DNA from 2 places in the Brevundimonas sp. Marseille-Q4549 genome. Region 1 is predicted to be linked to the other one. Evidence: predicted binding sites of a transcription regulator. Region 1 holds the regulator's gene; the other holds the start of a gene.
The links. The regulator HrcA, encoded in region 1, represses chaperone genes, less so after heat shock. The targets are predictions, from matches to a motif close to GTTAGCANTCNNNNNNNNNGANTGCTAAC.
Positions count from the first base shown of each region.

Region 2: groES (co-chaperone GroES) is a predicted target of HrcA. The motif match lies at 4,380-4,408, and genes of this name have one in related genera.

Region 1 is NZ_CDRHXG010000001.1:588,581-599,310, reverse strand. It holds partial or broken gene ACWPV3_RS03065 (heparinase II/III family protein) at 1-191, shown strand, start outside; gene purH (bifunctional phosphoribosylaminoimidazolecarboxamide formyltransferase/IMP cyclohydrolase) at 273-1,877, shown strand; gene ACWPV3_RS03055 (dienelactone hydrolase family protein) at 2,025-2,924, shown strand; gene grpE (nucleotide exchange factor GrpE) at 2,926-3,561, opposite strand; gene hrcA (heat-inducible transcriptional repressor HrcA) at 3,558-4,619, opposite strand; gene rph (ribonuclease PH) at 4,736-5,461, shown strand; gene ACWPV3_RS03035 (hypothetical protein) at 5,490-6,011, shown strand; gene ACWPV3_RS03030 (DUF3857 domain-containing protein) at 6,092-9,172, shown strand; gene glmM (phosphoglucosamine mutase) at 9,236-10,585, opposite strand.
Region 2 is NZ_CDRHXG010000001.1:773,331-784,060, reverse strand. It holds gene ACWPV3_RS03975 (protein-disulfide reductase DsbD family protein) at 1-1,338, shown strand, start outside; gene ACWPV3_RS03970 (hypothetical protein) at 1,343-1,819, opposite strand; gene pgi (glucose-6-phosphate isomerase) at 1,914-3,521, shown strand; gene ACWPV3_RS03960 (DUF4260 family protein) at 3,518-3,661, shown strand; gene ACWPV3_RS03955 (hypothetical protein) at 3,713-4,177, opposite strand; gene groES (co-chaperone GroES) at 4,479-4,766, shown strand; gene groL (chaperonin GroEL) at 4,818-6,464, shown strand; gene ACWPV3_RS03940 (glycosyltransferase family 2 protein) at 6,562-7,314, opposite strand; gene ACWPV3_RS03935 (ArnT family glycosyltransferase) at 7,413-9,113, shown strand; gene ACWPV3_RS03930 (hydroxymethylglutaryl-CoA lyase) at 9,110-10,024, shown strand; gene ACWPV3_RS03925 (hypothetical protein) at 10,125-10,532, shown strand.

The DNA of each region.
Region 1 (10,730 bases):
CGGGCGTGCAGGCGTCCCTGGCGCGTGACAAGCGATCCATCCTGCTGCGCGGCGGCTCGGGGCGGGGCTGGTGGTTCCGCACCGACGGCCCCGATCTGGCGGTGGAGCCCAGCGTCCATATCGACGCCGGCCTGACGCGGCGCAGTCTTCAGATCGTGGTGCGCGGCTCGGCCCGCACCGACGCCGAGACCAAGGTCCGCTGGAAGCTCAGCCCGGCCGGCGCCAGCGGCGAGGCGGCTGAAAGAGACAGGCCCTGCGGGCCCCCCCCCCCCATGCCCGCCGCTCCCGACTTTCCGCCCGCCCCCGATCAGGTGAAGCCGCAGCGCGCCCTGATCTCCCTTTCCGACAAGGCAGGGCTGGAAGAGGCGGCGCGCGCCCTGCACGATCTGGGCGTCGAACTGGTCTCGACCGGCGGCACCAAGGCGGCCATCGAAACGCTGGGCCTGCCGGTCAAGGACGTGGCGGACCTGACCGGCTTTCCCGAGATGATGGACGGCCGGGTCAAGACCCTGCATCCGGTGGTGCACGGCGGCCTGCTGGGCGTGCGCAACGCCCCGACCCATGCCGAGGCCATGGATCAACACGGCATCGGCCCCATCGATATCGTCTGGATCGACCTCTATCCGTTCGAGAAGACGGTGGAGCAGGGCGGCGGGTTCGAGGCGGCCATCGAGAACATCGACATCGGCGGCCCGGCCATGATCCGCTCGGGGTCCAAGAACCACGGCCATGTCGCCGTCGCCGTGGACGGCGAGAGCATCGGCCTGATCGTCGAGGCGTTGAAGGCCGACGGCGCCACGGACCTGGCGCTGAGAAAGCGTCTGGCCGCCCGCGCCTTCGCCCGCACCGCCGCCTATGACGCCGCCGTCTCGACCTGGTTCGCCGCCCAGCTGGAGGACGCCGCCCCGGCCCGCAAGTCTATCGCCGGAACCCTGGCCCAGACCCTGCGCTATGGCGAGAACCCGCATCAGACGGGCGCCTTCTACCGCACCGGCGAACGCCGCCCGGGCGTCGCCTACGCCACCCAGGTCCAGGGCAAGGAGCTGGGCTACAACAACATCGCCGACGCCGACGCCGCCTATGAACTGGTCGCCGAGTTCGAGGCTCCGGCCTGCGTCATCGTCAAACACGCCAATCCTTGCGGCGTGGCCGTGGGCAAGGACCTGTCCGAAGCCTACGCCCGCGCCTTGGAATGCGACGCCGTCTCGGCCTTCGGCGGGGTGATCGCGGTCAACCGCCCGCTGAACGGCGACGACGCCCGCGCCATCACCGGCATCTTCACCGAGGTCGTCATCGCGCCCGGCGCCGACGATGAGGCCAAGGCCGTCTTCGCCGCCAAGAAGAACCTGCGCCTGTTGATCACCGACGGCCTGCCTGACCCGCACGGTCCGGGCGAGGTGTTCCGCTCGGTCGCCGGGGGCTTTCTGGTCCAATCCCGTGATCGGTCGTTGATCAAGCCGTCGGACCTGAAGATCGTGACCCGTCGCCAGCCGACGCCGACCGAGATTCAGGACATGCTGTTCGCCTTCACCGTGGCCAAACACGTCAAGTCCAACGCCATCGTTTACGCCAAGGACGGCCAGACGGCCGGCATCGGCGCCGGCCAGATGAACCGACGCGACAGCGCCCGCATCGCCGCCATCCGCGCCAAGGAGGCGGGGGACGCCAAGGGTCTGGCCCATTCGCTGGCGGAAGGTTCGGCCTGCGCGTCCGAAGCCTTCTTCCCCTTCGCCGACGGCCTGCTGGAAGCGGTCGCGGCCGGGGCCACGGCGGTGATCCAGCCCGGCGGCTCCATTCGGGACGACGAGGTCATCGCCGCCGCCGACGAGAAGGGGATCGCCATGGCCTTCACCGGCGTGCGGGTCTTCCGGCATTAATTCTGGAAAGAGAGGCGCTAACGCTCCCGACGCGGTCGCCCGCTGCTTGAGCGCCGCTCTTTCCGCTTGCGACGCGCCTTAACGTTACTGGACGTTGGAACATGGCCGTGATGCTCTGACCGCTTTCCCGTGTTGGAGCGTCCGCCCATGACCATTCTGATCCGTCCCGAAGGCCAGACCGCCGACGATCTGAAGCTCAGCCGCAGGGCGGTCGGCGCCTTGGGCGGCCTGCTGTTCTCGGGCTACGCCGTCGCGGCCCTGGCGAAGGAGGCCAAGCCGATCACCACGGATTCGGCGGGCCTGGTCACGGCCGAGGTCCGCTATCCCGCGCCCGACGGTTTCGACCTGCCGGCCTATGTGGCCCGCCCCGCCGGCGACGGCCCCTTCCCGGTCGTGATCGTGGTGTCCGAAATCTTCGGCGTCCATGATTATATCAAGGACGTCTGCCGCCGCCTGGCCAAGGCCGGCTACGCCGCCGTGGCGCCCGCCTTCTTCGTGCGGGTGGAGGACCCCGCGCCCCTGTCGGACATGGGCCGGATCATGCAGATCGTCGGCGCCGCCGACTACGAACAGGTGATGGGCGACATCGCCGCGACCCTGGACTGGACCAGCCAGCAACTGTGGGCGAGGGACGACAAGGTCGGGATCACCGGCTTCTGTTGGGGCGGCAAGGTGGTGTGGCAGGCGGCCGCCCGCTTCGCAGTCTTGGGCGCGGGCGTGGCCTGGTACGGCCGCCTGGCGCCCGCGCCCGACGCCACGCCGGTGCAGATCGCCTCGGGCCAGCCCTGGCCGGTCGATCTGGCCGACGACCTGAAGGCGCCGGTTCTGGGCCTCTACGGCGGCCAGGACCAGGGCATCCCCGTGGCCAGCGTCGAGCGGATGCGCCAGGCCCTGACCCGCGCGGGCCAGACCCACAGCGAGATCGTCGTCTATCCCGACGCCCCGCACGGCTTCCACGCCGACTATCGCGCCAGCTACGTCGAGCCCGACGCCCAAGACGGATGGCGGCGAATGCTGGCGATCTTTGACCGGACTCTGAAGGCCTGATTCAGGCCTTGCCGTCGAAGGTCTGGCCGTCGGAGGCAGGATGGGCGTCGTAGGGGTTGGCGGCCTTGGCGCCCGATCCCTTGGCGGCGACCACCACCATGGCGGGGCGAATGGTGCGACCGAACAGTTCGAAGCCGGACTGCATGGTCTGGATCACCGCCCCGCCCGGCACGGTGTCGGAGGGTTGCTCCATCATGGCCTGATGCAGGTGGGGGTTGAAGGCCTCGCCCGCTTCGGGCTTCACCAGCTTCAGACCATTGGTGTCGAACGCCTGGAGCAGGGCCTTTTGCGTCATTTCCAGACCCGTCACCAGGCCGGCGGTGGCGCCCTCGGCGTCCTTAGGCGCGGCCATCAGGGCGCGTTCGAGATTGTCGGCCACACCCAACAGGTCCTTGGCGAACCGCTGGATGGCGAAGGCGCGCGCGTCGTTCTGCTGCGTTTCGGCGCGGCGCTTGAGATTCTCCATCTCGGCGGCGACGCGCAGGGCGCGGTCCTTCCACTCGTCGCGCTCGGCGATTACGGCGTCCAGCGGCGCCAGACCGTCGGCCGGATGGGCGTTCAGCCCGTGTTCGGCGTCGGTCTCGGCCGCATCGGCGGCCGGGGTTTCGGAAGTGTCGTTCAGGGGTCTGTCGCTCACGTTTCTTTCCCGTCCAGCATTCGGCCCAGCACCCGGGCGGTATAGTCCACCAACGGAATGACACGGGCGTAGTTCAGTCTTGCGGGTCCTATCACGCCGATGGCGCCCAGAACCCGCTGTCGGCCGCTCATATAGGGCGCCGCGATCACGGCGGAACCCGAAAGTGAAAACAACCGTGTTTCGGCGCCGATGAAGATACGCACGCCCTGGGCGGAATCGACCCCGTCGAGGAGGCCGATCAACTGCTCCTTCTGCTCCAGATCGTCGAACAGGACGCGCACCCGCTCCAGGTCGGCCAGGCCCTCGCCGTCCTGCAGCAGATTGGCGCGGCCCCGCACGATCAAGGCGCGTTCGCGTTCGACGCCGCCGGACCAGGCGGCCAATCCATCCTCGACCAGGCGGGCGGCGGTCTGATCCAGTTCGCGCCGGGCGACCTCCAGCTCCTGGGCCATTTCGCGCCGCGCCTCGGCCAGGGGGCGGCCCCGCAGCCGGACGTTCAGGAAGTTGGACGCCTCCTGCAGGGTCGAAGGGGTGACGCCCGCCGACAGGCTCATGATCCGATTCTCGACCGTGCCGTCGTCGGCGACCAGGACGGCCAGGGCCTGATCCCCGCCCAGGGCCACGAACTCCACATGTTTGACACCGGCGTCGCGTACGGGGCTGGAGACGACGCCCGCGCCGCCGGCCAGGCCGGACAGCAGGTTGGACGCCTCGTCCAGCGCCGCCTCGAAATTGCGACCGCGCCCCGCTAGGCGCCCATCGATCTCGCGTCGCTCCTCCTGGGTCAGATCGCCGATCTCCAGCAGGCCGTCGACGAACAGGCGAAGGCCCGCATGGGTCGGAATGCGCCCGGCCGAGGTATGGGGCGCGACCAGAAGGCCGGCCAGGGTCAAATCCTGCATGGTGTTGCGGATGGAGGCGGGCGACAGGGCCACCCCGCCCAGCGACAGGGTGCGCGACCCGACCGGCTCGCCGGTCTCCAGATAGCTTTCGACGATGCGGCGGAAGATGTCGCGGGCGCGCGCGTCCAACCCCGCCAACCCGGTCAGGGGCGACAGGCCGTCGAACGGCGGCGGTTTGGGGGCATACAGGCTCACGCTTTCAGGATAAGCAGCGGCGCTGCCGCTTCCAAGGCCCTCTACACTTCGGGTCCGGCCGCCAAGGGATCATGCTCATGCGCCATTCGCAACGCACCGACGACCAGATGCGCCTCGTGACCATCGAGACGGGGGTCAACCGCTACGCCGAGGGCTCGTGCCTGATCGGCTTCGGGAACACCAAGGTCCTGGTGACGGCCTCGGTCGAGGAGAGCATTCCCGGCTGGATGCGCGGCAAGGGCCAGGGCTGGGTCACGGCCGAATACGGCATGCTGCCGCGTGCGACCCATACCCGCGGCCGGCGCGAGGCCGCCGTCGGCAAACAGACGGGCCGCACCCAGGAGATCCAGCGGCTGATCGGCCGGTCCCTGCGCGCCGTGGTGGACCTGAAGGCGCTGGGCGAACGTCAGGTGGTGCTGGACTGCGACGTGATCCAGGCCGACGGCGGCACCCGCACCGCCGCCATCACGGGCGCCTGGGTCGCCATGGCCTCGGCCCTGACCTATCTGCGCGACGAAGGGGTGCTGAAGGCCGACCCCATCCTGGACCAGGTGGCGGCGGTCTCGTGCGGCGTCTGCGACGGCGTTCCGGTGCTGGACCTGGATTACGAGGAGGATTCGCAGGCCGAGGCGGATTCCAACTTCGTCCTGACCGGCGCGGGCCAGATCGTCGAGATCCAGGCGACGGGCGAGAAGCGGGGCTTCACCCGGGCCGAGTTCGACCGGCTGTTCGCCCTGGCCGAGGTCGGTTGCGGCGAGTTGTTCGCCCTGCAGAAGGCGGCCCTGGCGGCGGTGAAGCGATAGGGGGTTTCGTCTGCGCCTCGGGGCGGGCATGGTCGCCGCCTCGATCCTGACCGGAGGCCAGCCCGTGCGTCGCATCTCCTCGATCCCGGCCGTGTGGCTTCCTTTGGCCGCTTGCGTCCTGTTGGCGGCGGGCTGTCAAAGGTCCGGCCCGGCCGATCCGGGCGCCTCTGGCCCAGGCGCCGCGCCGTCCGACGTGATCGACGCCGTGCCCCTGCCGCCTGAGGAGACGCCGGCCCCGGCGCCTCCTTCCGCGACGCCCGCGCCCGAAAAGGCCAAGCCTGCCGAAACGCCGGCCGAGGAGCCGCAGGCCACCCTTCCGGAAGGCCCGGACATGGCGCCGGTTCGCGTGCCGGTCAGCGAGGTCGCCTGCCGTGACGCCATCGGCGCCAGCGCCGCCGCCCGCCTGGTCGAACGCTGCGTCCAGGTCAGCCCCGCCACCCATCCGCCCTGCAACGCCGCCAATCCGTGCGATCTGATAAAGGGCGAGATCGACCGATCCTGCAAACTGTGGGCCCGCGACGGAAACCCGCCCGCCGCCTGCAAATCCTGAAGCCTTGACCGCGTCTCTATGCTTTCGCGTCGGCGATCTGCTACGCAGATAACAGCGGATTCCGTCGGGGAGGGATAGCCTTGAAAAGAGGGTTGGTGCTGGTCGTCTGGGCCTTGCTGGTCGGCACATCGGCGATCGCCGGCGAAACGATTCAGCGCGGCCCCGCGCCGGATTGGCTTCCCGAGGTCGCGCCGCACCGCTCCAACAGGCCCGACAGTCAAACGCAGCCCCTTCGGTACGAAGTCGTCGAAAGCCATGCGAGGGCCTTTGGGGACCATACGGAAACCTATGTCCACATGCGACTCAAGGTGCTGTCGCCCCTGGGGCTGCAACAGGCGTCGCGGCTGAGCCTGGAGTGGAATCCGGCCTTCCAAACGCCCACTGTCCATCACGCCCGCATTGTCCGCGCGGGCGAAACCACCGACATTCTGGAGAAGACCGACTTCACCATCCTTCGCCGGGAGGCGGGTCTGGAGAAGTCGCAGCAGATCACAGGAATTCTGACCGGCCTCCTGATCAACCCGGACATCCGCGTGGGCGACACGATCGACTTCGCCTATTCGCTGCGCACCCAGTTTGACGTCTTCGGCAATCCCCTGGAAGCGATCGGCTATTCGCGCTCTGCATTGCCGGTCGACCTTGGCGTAACGACTCTGAGCTGGCCGTCCTCCATGGCGGTGCAAACCCGCGTCGGTCGCCATGCCGAGCTTCCGCCGATCCTCCAGAAGGACGATTTCAAGGTCCTGACCTATCGCATGACGGATACGAACGGAGACGCGTACCCGATCAACATCGCACCTCGATCGCTTCCGGACTACGGCTGGCAGGTCAGCAGCATACCGCAATGGGGCGCCATCGCCGACCATGTGCGCCCGGCCTTCGATCAGGCAGAGCGCCTGCCGGACGCGCCAGATCTCGCCGCAAGCCTGGAACGTATCAAGTCCGAGAACCCCACTCCCGAAGCACGCGCCCTGGCGGCCCTGAGGCTGGTTCAGGACGAGGTGCGCTACATGGCCTTGACGCTTGGCGAAGGGGGCTGGCTGCCGACCTCGGCTCAGGACGTCTGGACCAGCCGTCAGGGCGACTGCAAGGGCAAGACCGTTCTTTTGGTGGCGCTGCTGCGAGCGCTCGACATCGACGCGGTTCCAGTGCTGGTCTCCTCAAACAATCTGCCGCTCGACCAATATCTGCCAATGGTCAGCGTGTTCGATCATGTGATCGTCAAGGCGCGGATCGGTCAGCAGACCTATCTGATGGACGGGTCCCGGATCGGGGATCGAAGCCTGACGCCGGATGCGCCGTTGGTTCACGAATACATCCTGCCCATCACCGAGCGCGCGCGTCTGGAGCGCGTTCCGCTCAGCCTTCCCTCGCGTCCCATGGGCGCCATGACGGTCGAGATCGACCTGTCGGAGGGCGTTTACAGCCCCGCACGGGTCACGATCACCGATATCGATCGGGGTGACAGCGCCACCGAAATGCAGGCCGTCGCGGCGCAGGCGCCGACGACCGAACTGACGCGGCTCTACGATGAGCGATGGAAGACGCTGCTGAAGAGCAGCGGCGAGGTCTCCGACGTAAGAAGCCAATGGGAATACCGCGAGGATACACATGAGTTCGTCGCCAGCGCGACGGCGCGCATGGTCTTCGACTGGAGCGGCGGGCCGATCAACATCCCCTTGGCTCACGTCACATGGCAGGGTTTCGACCTGAACGCCGATGAGCGATTCAAGGACGCGGATTACGCGAAAGACTTCCCCGGCTTCAGCTCCTTCCGCACCGTCGTCATCCTCCCCGAAGGCCGGGACGACATCGAGTTCTCGGTAGAGCCCTACGAGGTCGAGGCGGGCGCCACCCGCTATTTCCGCACCGTTCAGCGGAACGGAAACCGGCTGGTGACCGATCGGGGGTCCATCACCCTTCGACCCTATGCGACGGCGACGGAGGTCAGGGCCGAACAGTCGAACATGGACCGGTTCAAGGACCTGAAGGCCACCATGCGGGTGAGGCCGGGCTATGTGATGACGGCCACGGACCGTCAAACCCTGGAGACCCCGCCCGAAGGCGATCCGGAGGCCGCGCTTCGTCGCGGTTACGCGCTCAACGATCAGGGCGATCATCTGGCGGCTATCGCCCAGTTTGACGCTGCGATCGCTGGCTTTCCGGCGCCCAACGCCAATGCGCTCGCCAACCGCGCCCTGGCCTATCTGGCCCTGAACACGCTTGAAAAGGCGCGCGCCGATATCGCCGCAGCGGAGGCCGTCAATCCCAATGAGGTGATCCTTCTTCACGCCAAGGGCCGGTTGGCGGAAATCGAGAACGACGATCTGGAGGCTGTGCTGGCGTTCACGGGGGCGCTGCGATCCTGGCCGGAGGACATTCACGCTCTTTATCGTCGGGCTGCCGCCTATGAGCGCATGGGTCAGTCGGCCCGTGCGCTCGCCGACCTGGAACGGGTCGCCGCGCTTCAGCCGCAAGACCAAACAGCCCAGATGGCGCTGGTGGTGCAGCTCATGCGCATGGGGCGGACGCAAGCGGCCTATGACCAGGCGAAGGTCTTGGCGCAATCGCTCGGACATGCCGAAGCGCAGGTGGGGATATTCATCGCCATGACGCAGTCTCTAGCCTCGGGCTTGAAGGCGTCGGATCCGGCCAAGGCGGAGACTGTGCTCACCAACGCCCTGTCGGTCGAGACCGACTTCCCGGCTCTGTTGATCGATCGGGCGGCTGTCCGCGACAGGCTCGGCGACACGCGCGGCGCTGGCGAAGACAGGGCGCGCTTTACGGCGCTGACCACCATCGATCTCGACGACGTTGCACAAGCCTGCGTGTCGGACCGACTTCTGCGGATCAGTCGGGACGTCGCCTTGGACATGTGCGACAAGGCGATCCAGCAGAAGAGCGACGATGTCGAGCTCCACATGCGGCGCGGGTCTTTGCTTCGGTTCCTCAATCGCAAGACCGAAGCCGTCACGGCCTATCGCACGGCGGCGGATCTCGATCCGTCCAATCAGAAGGCGAAATACGGTCTCGGCCGGATGCTTAAGGAGATCGGACAGACCGACGAAGGCGAGGCGCTCATGGCGGCGGCCTTGGCCGCCGACGCAACGGCGGGCGAGACTGCCGACGAGGGTATGATCGCTGTCCGTGTCGCCGGTTGAAGCGAAAACGGCGCGCTGAATGGACCAGTCCAGACTGCGACGGACTGCGATCGAGCTCGGACTTCAGCCCGCCGTGCGCACGGCGCCGGCCACCTCGGCCACAACGCGTTTGACCAGGGCCTCGTCGTCGCCTTCGGCCATGACGCGGATCAGCTTTTCGGTGCCTGAAGGACGGACCAGCAGCCGGCCTTGACCGTTCAGGGCGGCCTCGGCCTCGGCGATGGCGGCCTTGACCTTGTCGGTCTCCAGCGGCTTTTCGGCGGTGAAGCGGACGTTTTCCAGCCGTTGCGGCACGGGGTCGAACTGGCGGGCCAGGACGCTCATCGGCTGGCCGGATTCGACCAGGACGGCCAGAACCTGAAGCGCCGCCATCAGACCGTCGCCCGTGGTGGCGTGGTCGTGCAGGATGATGTGACCGGACTGTTCGCCGCCGATGTTGAAGCCGCCCTCGCGCATCCGCTCCATGACGTAGCGGTCGCCGACCTTGGTCCGCTCCAGCGTCAGGCCCTCGGCCTTCAGGCGGCGCTCCAGCCCCAGATTGGACATGACGGTGGCGACGATCCCGCCGCCGGTCAGCAGGCCGCGCCGCGCCCAGTCCAGCCCGACCAGGGCCATGATCTGGTCGCCGTCCACCACCTGACCCTTTTCGTCGCAGACGATCAGGCGGTCGGCGTCGCCGTCCAGAGCGATGCCGATGTCGGCGCGATAGCGTTTGACCGCCTCGGCCAGGGTCTCGGGATGGGTCGAGCCGCAGTCGGCGTTGATGTTGGTCCCGTTCGGCTCGACACCCACGGGGAAGACCTCGGCCCCCAGTTCATAGAGGGTGGTGGGGGCGACCTTGTAGCCGGCGCCGTTGGCGCAATCGACGGCGATGCGCAGGCCCTGCAGCGTCAGCCGCTTGGGGAAGGCCTGTTTGGCGATCTCGATATAGCGGGCCTGGGCGTCGTCGATGCGCTTGACCCGGCCCAGGCGGTTGGACGCCGCCAGCCCCTGCCCCAGGCCGTCGTCCATCATGGCCTCGATCTTCAGCTCGATCTCGTCCGACAGCTTGTAGCCGTCCGGGCCGAACAGCTTGATCCCGTTGTCGGCGTAGTCGTTGTGCGAGGCCGAGATCATGACCCCCAGATCGGCGCGCATGGAACGGGTCAGCATGGCCACGCCCGGCGTCGGCACCGGGCCGAAGGTGCGCACGTCCATGCCCACCGAGGCGAAGCCGGCGACCAGGGCCGGTTCGATCATATAGCCGGACAGGCGGGTGTCCTTGCCGATCACCACCAGATGGCGGCGGTCGTCGCCCGTGTTGAACAGGCGGCCGGCGGCCAGGCCGACCCGCAGGGCCACCTCGGCCGTCATCGGATAGCTGTTGGCGCGCCCGCGGATGCCGTCGGTGCCGAAATATTTTCTGTCGCCCAAGGATCGGTCCTTCGTTTCGGGTAACGTTCCGAAACCCCATTTTTGATGCGGTCCGCCTTAAGATTGCATAGACGGCCGGTGGGGCTTGATTGCGTGGCTTAGTCCCAGTTCGCCGCCAGTGCAAAAGCGGCCCTGTTTTCTTTCG
Region 2 (10,730 bases), 180 kb from region 1:
GAGCCGGGGCCGCCGCTGGACGGGGCGACGGGCAAGGGCCCGCTTGCGCCCCCGCCCGAAGGCGAAGCGACCAAGGCGCCGGCTTCGGCGCCCGCCGGCCTGGGCTTGCTGCACGTCCTGGGCCTGGCCCTGCTGGGCGGGCTGGTGCTGAACCTGATGCCTTGCGTCTTTCCCGTGCTGGCGATGAAGGCCGCCGCCCTGTCGGCCGCCGCCCACGATCCGGCCCGCGCGCGCCGCGACGGCCTGGCCTTCCTGGTCGGGGTGCTGGTCAGTTTCCTGGCGCTGGCGGGAATCCTGTTGGCGTTGCGGGCCGCCGGTCAGGCCGTCGGCTGGGGCTTTCAGCTGCAGTCGCCGGGCGTGACCGCGACCCTGGCCCTGATCCTGCTGGGCGTCGGGCTGAACCTGTCCGGCGTCTTCCATGTCGGCGCCGGTCTGCAGGGCGCGGGGTCGGGTCCTCTGGCCCGCCTGCCCGGCGCGACCGGCGCCTTCTTCACCGGGGTTCTGGCGGTGGTGGTGGCGGCGCCCTGCACCGCCCCCTTCATGGCGGCGGCCCTGGGGGCGGCCCTGGTTTTGCCCTGGCCCCTGGCTCTGGCGGTCTTTCTGGCCCTGGGGCTGGGCCTGGCGGCGCCCTATGTGGCGATCAGCCTGTCGCCTGGGCTTCTGGCGCGCCTGCCGCGCCCCGGCGCCTGGATGGAGACGCTGAAGGGCGTCCTTGCCTTTCCCATGTACGGCGCCGCCCTGTGGCTGACCTGGGTGTTCAGCCAGCAGGGCGGGGGGCAGGCCCTGGCCGGCCTTCTGGCCGCCGGTCTGCTGCTGGCCTTCGCCGGCTGGACCTATGGCCGCGTGCAGGCCCGCCGGGCCGAAGGTCGGCAGGCGGTCGCCGGCGTCGTGACCGCGACCCTGGCGCTGTTGCTGACCCTGATGCTGGCCGGGGCGGCGGCCATGGCGGCGCGAGAGCGACCGGCGGTCATCGAAACCGCCGAAGCGGCGACCGCCCTGGCCTCCCAGCCCTGGTCGGCCCAGGCCGTGGCCCAGGCGACGGCCGCCGGCCGACCCGTTCTGGTCAATCTGACCGCAGACTGGTGCGTGACCTGCAAGATCAACGAGCGGGCGGCCCTGTCGTCGCCCCGCGTGGCCGAAGCGATCCGGGCGGCGAACGCCGTCTATCTGGTGGGGGACTGGACCCGCCGCGACGACGCCATCACCCGAGAACTTCAGGCGCACGGGCGTTCAGGCGTGCCGCTGTATCTGGTCTATCGTCCCGGCCGGGCCGAGCCGGAAATCCTGCCCCAGCTTCTGACCGAAGGAGTGGTGATCGAGGCGCTGAAGGGCGGCTGAGCCGTCAGACTTCCGGCTTCGGCGGGGCGGTGATGACCTCGACATTGTCGTTCAGCAGATAGGACAGTTCCGACAGGGCGGTGGCGCGCTCGGCCGGATTGGCCGCCGCCTGAACCGCCGCGACCTTTTTGGGCATGTCCTCGGAAATGCCGCGCAGGATGCATTTCAGATCGCCGTCGGTGCCGCGTTCCTTCAGGATCAGATGCCCCTGCATGTCCAGGGCCGCCAGTTCGTCGGCCTGGGCCTTGAAGCCGGTGAAGGCCTGACTGGTGAAGAAGGCTGCGTCGTCCGCGGCCTTGGCGGCGGCCCAGCCGTCGACCATGGTCTTCAGCCGCGTCGAGCGGGCGATGATGTCGGCGAACAGCGGCTCCCCGGCCACGGAGACGGGCGCGCCGGGAACCGCCGCAGGCTGTTCGGCCGCCAGGGCGACGGCGGGATTGGACATCGACAGGGCGATCGTGAGAGCAAGGCCGCAGGACATGAGGTGACTTCCTGTTTCAGCGTCCGCTGGGACGTTGAACCTGCATACGCCCCGACCGTAAACGAGTGTTTACCCTGTTTGACGAGGACCGCCGATGACCCGCGACGCCGCCTGGACGCGCTTCGACCTGACCGCCGCCGAGGCCGCCGAGAGCCGGATCGTGGACCAGTTCGCGGCCGATCCCGCCCGGCTGGACCGGATGTCGGTCGAGGCGGCGGGTCTTTATGTCGACCTGTCGAAACAGAGCTGGACCCGCGCGGCGTTTGACGCCTGCCTGGACCTGGCCCGCGCCTGCGAGGTGGAGGGCCGCCGCGACGCCCTGTTCGCGGGCGAGGCGGTCAATCTGACCGAGGGGCGGGCCGTGCTGCACCCGGCCCTGCGCGCGGCGCCCGGCGCCGACTTCAAGGCCTTGGGAGAGCCGGTCTCGGCCGAGGTGGACGCCGTCCGCACCGAGATGAAGACCTATGCGGACGCCGTGCGGTCGGGCGCCGAGACGGGAGCCACGGGCAAGCGGTTCCAGGCCATCGTCCATGTCGGCATCGGGGGGTCCGACCTGGGGCCGCGCCTGGTGTGGGACGCCCTGCGGCCGCTCGATCCGGCCATCGACCTGCGCTTCGTCGCCAATATCGACCCGCGCGACATGGCCGAGGCCCTGACCGGCCTGGATCCCGAAACCACCCTGGTGGTGGTGGTGTCCAAGACCTTCACGACGCAGGAAACCCTGGCCAACGCCGAGGCGGCCAAGGCCTGGCTGGCCGCCGCCCTGCCCGCCGATGGACTGGCCAGACACTTCATCGGGGTGACGGCGGCGCCGGACAAGGCGCGGGCCTTCGGCTGCGGCCGGACGTTCGCGTTCCGGGACTGGGTCGGCGGGCGCTACTCCCTTTGGTCGGCGGTCAGCCTGTCGTGCGCCATCGCCCTGGGGTGGGAGGCGTTCGAACAGATGCTGGCCGGGGCGGCGGCGATGGACGACCATTTCGTCGCGGCGCCGCTGGAGAGGAACGCGCCGGTGCTGATGGCCCTGGCCCAGGTGTTCAACGTGGACGGCCTGGACCGGCGGGCGCGGACGGTGGCGCCCTACGCCCATGCGCTTCGCCGCCTGCCGTCCTTCCTGCAGCAGCTGGAGATGGAATCCAACGGCAAGCGGGTGCATCGCGACGGGTCGCCTGTGACGCGCCAGACCTGCCCGGTCGTTTTCGGCGAACCGGGGACCAACGGCCAGCACGCCTTCTTCCAGCAGATCCACCAGGGGCCGCAGGTGGTTCCGGCCGAGTTCGTGATCGTGGCCCGAACGCATGAGGACGCGCCCGAGGCGCCCCTCTGGTCCAACGCCCTGGCCCAGGCCCAGGCCCTGATGCTGGGCAAGTCCGCCGAGGCGGCCGAAACCGAAGGTCTGGCCCAGGGCCTTTCGACCGAGGAGGCGAAACGTCTGTCGACCCACCGCACCTTCACCGGAAACCGCCCGTCGACCGCCATCGTGATGGAACGGCTGACGCCCCGGACCCTGGGCGCCCTGATCGCCCTTTATGAGCACAAGACCTTCGTCGAGGGCGTGATCTGGGATATCAACAGTTTCGACCAGTGGGGCGTGGAACTGGGCAAGGTGCTGGCCAAGGCGATCCTGAAGGATGTTCAGGACGGCGGCCCGTCCGCCGATCTGGACCCATCCACCGCCGCCCTGATGACACGGCTGATGCGATGAGCGTGATTGCGGGGCGCTGGCAGCGGCTAGCCTATATCGGGCTCGACCGGATGCTGGGCTATGGGCTGAAATCGTCTGAGGCGTTCGAGGTCACTCACCTCGGCCTGGTCGGCAGTACCCGAGAGACCCGTCCGTCATGACAAAAGGCCCGGTCGGAGGACCGGGCCTTTCGGTTGACGGGATTGGATCGCCTACCAGCGGCGGTCGTAGCGGTAGTCGCGATCATAGTTGCGGCGATCGTAACGCTGGTCGCGGCGATAATCGCGGTAGTCACGATAATCCTGGCGGCCGCCATAGCGGTAGTCATAGCCGTAGTCGCGGCTGTTGATGCCGTGCTCGCGTTCCCAGTGGCCCTGGTTACGGTAGCACTGACCACCGCGATAGTATTCGCAGCCCGATCCGCGATTGGAGGCGACCGCGCCCAAGGCCGCGCCAGCCAAGGCGCCGCCGGCGATGTAGTTGCCGTCGCCGTTGCCGTAGAGGGCGCCGGCCAGGCCGCCCACGGCGGCGCCGATCAGGGCGTTGCGGGCCGAATCGTCACGGCCGCGATCATGGTCGCGATAGCGGCTCTGGGCGTCGGCCGGGCTGGCGGCCATCACGGTGGCGGCCATGAGCGGCACGAAGGCGGTCGCGGCGATTTTGCTGAAGGTCTTCATACGCTGTCTCCTCTTTCCGGGGGCGAACCGGCCGGCGGCCGGGTTTCCCGATGACGTTGGAGACCGTTCTAGGGGGCGCCGCCTGAACGCGTCGGGAGGCCGCCGTTCATCGGCGGTTCATCGCGCCCAGCCGCGCGGATGCGATTTTTGTTCGTCGGGATCGCCTTGACGCCCCGGTTCGGCCCTCCTACTTGCCGAACGCGTTAGCACTCTTGCCGGTCGTCTGCCAAAACAGCGATCGCGAGAGCGCCGCTCACCGTATTCAGAACGCCCCGCTTCGGGGTTAAGAGGGAGAAGTCCGATGGCGTTTCGTCCGCTCGGCGACCGCGTGCTGGTCAAGCGCGTGGAAGAAGAATCCAAGACCAAGGGCGGGATCATCATCCCCGACACCGCCAAGGAAAAGCCCCAGGAAGGCGAAGTCGTCGCCGTCGGCCCCGGCGCCCGTGACGACAAGGGCGTGGTCAACGCCCTGGAACTGAAGACCGGCGACCGCATCCTGTTCGGCAAGTGGTCGGGCACGGAAGTGAAGATCGACGGCGAAGACCTGATCATCATGAAGGAATCCGACGTCCTGGGCGTGCTGTCCTAAGCGCCGACGTCCCGTTTCCTCAGTCAAATCCTCTAGACAGGAGCAGCCCGCATGGCCGCTAAAATCGTAAAGTTCAACACCGACGCCCGCGACAAGATGCTGAAGGGCGTCAACGTCCTGGCTGACGCCGTCAAGGTGACGCTGGGTCCCAAGGGCCGCAACGTCGTGATCCAGAAGTCCTTCGGCGCCCCGCGCTCGACCAAGGACGGCGTGTCGGTCGCCAAGGAAATCGAGCTGGAAGACGCCTTCGAGAACATGGGCGCCCAGATGATCCGCGAAGTCGCTTCGAAGACGAACGACAAGGCGGGCGACGGCACCACCACCGCCACCGTCCTGGCTCAGGCCATCGTGCAGGAGGGCCTGAAGGCCGTCGCCGCCGGCATGAACCCGATGGATCTGAAGCGCGGCATCGACAAGGCCGTCGGCCTGGTGCTGGAAGAGATCAAGTCCAACTCCAAGCCGGTCTCCAACAACTCCGAAATCGCCCAGGTCGGCACCATCTCGGCCAACGGCGACAGCGAAATCGGCGAGCTGATCGCCCAGGCCATGGCCAAGGTCGGCAACGAAGGCGTCATCACGGTTGAAGAGGCCAAGACCGCCGACACCACCGTCGACGTCGTCGAAGGCATGCAGTTCGACCGCGGCTACCTGAGCCCTTACTTCATCACCAACGCCGACAAGATGGAGGCCGTCCTCGAAGAGCCGCTGATCCTGCTGTTCGAGAAGAAGCTGACCAGCCTGCAAGCCATGCTGCCGATCCTGGAAGCCGTGGTGCAGTCGGGCCGTCCGCTGCTGATCATCGCCGAGGACATCGAAGGCGAAGCCCTGGCGACCCTGGTGGTCAACAAGCTGCGCGGCGGCCTGCGCGTCGCCGCCGTCAAGGCTCCGGGCTTCGGCGACCGCCGCAAGGCCATGCTGGAAGACATCGCCATCCTGACGGGCGGCCAGGTCATCTCGGAAGACCTGGGCATCAAGCTGGAGAGCGTCACGCTCGACATGCTCGGCAAGGCCAAGAAGGTCTCGATCACCAAGGACGACACCACCATCGTGGAAGGCGTCGGCGGCAAGGACGAGATCGAAGCCCGCGTGGCCCAGATCAAGCGCCAGATCGAAGACACCACCTCCGACTACGACAAGGAAAAGCTGCAGGAACGTCTGGCCAAGCTGGCCGGCGGCGTCGCGGTTCTGCGCGTCGGCGGTTCGACCGAAGTCGAAGTGAAGGAAAAGAAGGACCGCGTCGACGACGCCCTGAACGCCACGCGCGCCGCGGCTGACGAAGGCATCGTTCCCGGCGGCGGCATCGCGCTGCTGAAGGCGTCGAAGATCCTGGCCGACGTCAAGGGCGACAACGCCGACCAGAACGCCGGCGTCAACATCATCCGTCGCGCCCTGCAGGCTCCGATCCGTCAGATCTCGGAAAACGCAGGCGTCGAAGGTTCGATCGTCGTCGGCAAGGTGCTGGAGAACGGTGAAGCCTCGTTCGGCTTCAACGCCCAGACCGAAGAGTACGGCGACCTGGTCAAGATGGGCGTCATCGACCCCGCCAAGGTGGTCCGCACCGCCCTGCAAGACGCCGCTTCGGTGGCCGGCATCCTGATCACCACGGAAGCCGCTGTCGCCGATGCGCCGAAGAAGGCTTCGGCCGGCGGCGCCCCCGACATGGGCGGCATGGGCGGAATGGGCGGCATGGACTTCTAAGTCCAAGCCATCCGACGCTGAAACGCAGAAGGGCGGGACCGAAAGGCCCCGCCCTTTTCTTTTGGCCGCCGCCTTCCCGCCGACGGGACGGGCGCGATCAGAACTCCGAGATCGCGCCGGGCTGGCGCGCGCGGGTCTTCAACCACATGACGCCCAGGAGGTCCGAAACCGAGGCGCGCAGGCGGCCCCAGTTGGTGTATTTCGACTGGCCCGTCTCGCGGTGGCGGTGATCCACGTCCAGATACTGGTTCTTGAACCCTTCGCGGATCATCAGGGCCGGCAGATAGCGGTGGACGTGATCGAAATAGGGAAGGCGCAGGAAGATGTCGCGGCGGAAGGCCTTCAGCCCGCAGCCCGTGTCGTCGGCGTCGTCGCCCAGCAAGCGACGGCGGATGCGGTTGGCCCAGAGCGAAGCCTGGCGCTTGGCGTTGGAATCCTGGCGCTTGGCGCGACGGCCGCCGACCAGGGCCACGTCGGCGGGAGCGGCGATCAGGGCGTCCGCCAGGCGCGGCGCGTCGGCAGGCGGATTCTGGCCGTCCCCGTCCAGGGTGACGACGACGGGCGCGCGCGCGGCCAGGACGCCGGTGCGCACGGCCCGGCTCTGGCCCGCATTGGCGGCATGGGCCAGGACGCGCAGGCGCGGCAGGTCGGCCATGGCGGCCTTCAGTTCGGCCAGGGTCGTGTCCTTGGAGGCGTCGTCGACGAAGATCATCTCATAGGAGCGGCCGGCGAAGGCGGCGGCGATTTCGCGCGCCAGGGGCACGGCGGCCCCCGATTCATTGTGCACCGGCACCACGACGGAGATGTCCGGGGCGGCGGTTTCGGGCGGGGAGACGGCGGCGTCGGTCATCGCGGCTCTGTAGCGCATCGTCCGGCGCGGCGAAACGGCGACGCGCGCGCGATCAGGACCGCTTCCGGCGGGGCCGGATGGCGTGATACGACTGCCGCATGACCCTTCCGAACCTGGATCACCTCATCGCCGGTTGGCGCGGCCCGGTCCTGGCGGCCCTCCTGACCCTGGTCGCGGGCCTGCCCAGCCTGATGCTGCTGCCGCCGCTGGACCGCGACGAGAGCCGTTTCGCCCAGGCCACGGCCCAGATGCTGGAAAGCCACGACTTCGTCGACATCCGCTTCCAGGACGAGCCGCGCTGGAAGAAGCCGGTCGGCATCTATTGGCTGCAGGCGGCGGCCGTGGCCCTGACCTCCGACGTCGAGGATCGGGACATCGCCCCCTATCGCCTGCCGTCCCTGCTGGGGGCCGCGCTGGCGGCCTGGGCCGCCGCCTGGGCGGGAACGGCCCTGTTCGGCAATCGCGTCGGCTTTCTGGGTGGGGCCATACTAGGCACCACCTTCCTGCTGTCGACCGAGGCGGGCATCGCCAAGACCGACGCCGTCCTGTGCGGGGCCACGACCCTGGCCATGGCGGCCCTGGCGCGCATCTATATGGCGACCCAGGCGGGCGAACGGCCCATCCGACCGCACAAGCTGCTGTTCTGGCTGGGTTTGGGCCTGTCGATCCTGATCAAGGGACCGATCGGCCTTCTGGTCGTGGGCCTGGCGATCATGGCCCTGTCGATCTGGGACCGCGACGTCAAATGGCTGGGCCGGCTGGGCTGGGGCTGGGGCCTGCCGCTGGTCGCCCTGATGGTCGGGCCGTGGGCCATCGCCATCACCATCGCCACCGACGGCGGCTTCTGGCGCGAGGCCATAGGCGGCGACCTGGCGCCCAAGATCGCCGGCGCGCACGAGAGCCATTCGGGTTTCCCCGGCATGTATCTGTTGCTGGCGCCGCTGCTGTTCTTCCCGTCCACCCTGCTGTTGCCGGCCGCCGTATCGACGGGCTGGAGCCGGCGGGCCGAGCCGGCGATCCGGTTCCTGGTCTGCTGGTTGGTTCCCGGATGGCTGATGTTCGAACTGGCCCCGACCAAGCTGTGGCATTACACCCTGCCGACCTTCGGCGCCCTGGCCCTGCTGGCGGCGGCCGCCCTGGCCCGCCCGATCGGGACCGCGTCGCGGATCGTCGGCGCGATCCTGGCGGTTCTGGCGGCCGTGCTGATCATCGGCGTCACCGTCTATGGGCTGACCGTCTATGGCACCTCCACGGCCCAGACCTGGGCGGCCCTGACCATCGGGACGGCGGCGGCGGCGGCCCTGGTGGGGGCCTTCCTGCTGCTGAACCGGGCGTCGATCACGGCGCTGCTGGCCTCGCTCGTTTTCGGGATCACCGCCCATGCGGCCCTGGCGGGGACCATTCGCCAGCTGCGTCCCCTGGCCATAGCGCCCCAGCTGGAAAAGACGCTGGAGGCCGCCGACCTGCATCCCCGCCAGGGCCGCACGCCGGGACCGGTGGCCATCACCGGCTTCCATGAGCCCAGCTTCGTCTTCCTGACCGGGCGCGACACCGACCTGACCGACGCGCAAGGGGCGGCCGAGGCCCTGGCCGAAGGACGGCCCGCCATCGTGGAAGCGCGCGACGCCGACGCCTTCCGCGCCGCCTCGGCCCGGCTGGGCGTGTCGGGCCGGGCGGTCGGCACGGTGCGGGGCCACAACTATTCGGAAGGCGACGACGTCAGCCTGACGGTCTACGCCCCGCCGCCCCGACCCGTTTCAGGCGCGGCGGCGGGCGCCGGTGCGGGCGCCGACCGATGAGCCGCTTCATCCAGATCGTCGAGGTCGGACCGCGCGACGGCCTGCAAAACGAGAAGGCCGTTCTGGAACCGGCCATGCGCGCCGACCTGGTGCGACGGCTGGAGACGGCCGGCGCCAGACGCATCGAGGCCGTCTCCTTCGTCCATCCGAAATATGTGCCCCAGATGGCCGGCGCTGAAGCGGTCATGGCCGCCCTGCCGCATCAGGCGGGACGCAGTCGCATCGGCCTGGTCTTGAACGGCAAGGGCTATGACCGGGCGCTGACCACCGGGGTGGACGAGGTCAATGTGTCGGTCGCCGCCACCGACGGTTTCGGCCTGAAGAACCAGGGCCTGGCGGTGAAGGACCAGTTGGCCATGCTGGGCGAGATCGTGGCCCGGCGGCACAACGCCGAAGCGTCCGAAGGCGCGCCTTCGCTGTCGGCGACAATCTCCTGCGTGTGGGGCTGTCCGTTCGAGGGTGAGGTTTCGGTCGCGCAGGTTGCGGACATGGTCGGGGCCATAGGCGAAATGGGCGTAGCCGAAATCGGCCTGGCCGACACCATCGGCGCCGGCGACCCCTGGGCGGTGACAAGGAAGGTGGAGGCCGCCAGAAAGGCCGCGCCGGACGCGACCCTGCGTCTGCATTTTCACGACACGCGCAACACCGGCCTGGCCAACGCCTACGCCGGGGTGGAGGCGGGCGTCGACGTGCTGGACGCCTCGGTCGGCGGCATCGGCGGCTGTCCCTTCGCGCCCGGCGCCACGGGCAATATCGCCACGGAGGACCTGGTCTATATGCTGTCGCGGGCCGGGTTCGAGACCGGCTACGATCTGGAGGCCCTGATCGCCACGGCGCGCTGGATCGGCGCGGCGATGGGCCGGCCCGCCCCCTCGGCGCTGAGCCGCGCGGGCGGCTTTCCCAAGGGGTGAGCCCCCGCCCGAGGCTTGACCGTGGCGGGCGGCGGCGAAGCGCGCTATCGTCACCCCGACGCGACGGCCCCGGACGCGCCGCGCGAAGAAGACCGGACCCATGCTGATCGCGATCCCCCTGCTGATTATTCCGGTTGTGCTCTACAACATACTGGTGCTGACCGAGGGGGCGACCCAGGCGGACGCCCTGCTGAACGATCCGCTGTTTTCCGTCACCATGACCTCGGGCGCGCAATGGGGCGTCAGCTGGGGCGACCTGATCCTGTTCGTCGGGCTGATCCTGCTGTTCTTCGAACTGATCAAGTCCACGTCCAGCCAGCGCGTCGCCATCGTAAACCACGCCCTGTCGATGGTGCTGTTCATCGCCGTGCTGATCGAATTCCTGCTGCTGCGCGGCTTCGCCACCTCGACCTTCTTCCTGATCGTGGTGATGATCCTGCTGGACGTGCTGGCCGGTTTCATCGTGACCATCATCGCGTCCCGCAAGGACTTCGACTTCGGCAACTAAGACCGTTTGTCACGTCTCTCCGAAGCGCTGGTCACGCTTCACGGCCTCGGGTCTCGCGAAGCGCGGGCCCGGCCATGCTGGCCGAAGGCCGATAGGCCTTAGGAAAAAACGCTGAAGATCAGGGCCACGACGGCGACGTCGAAGACCTTGGCGGCGAGGCTGAAGGCGGCAGGCATGGGCGGGTCCGGAAAGAAGCGG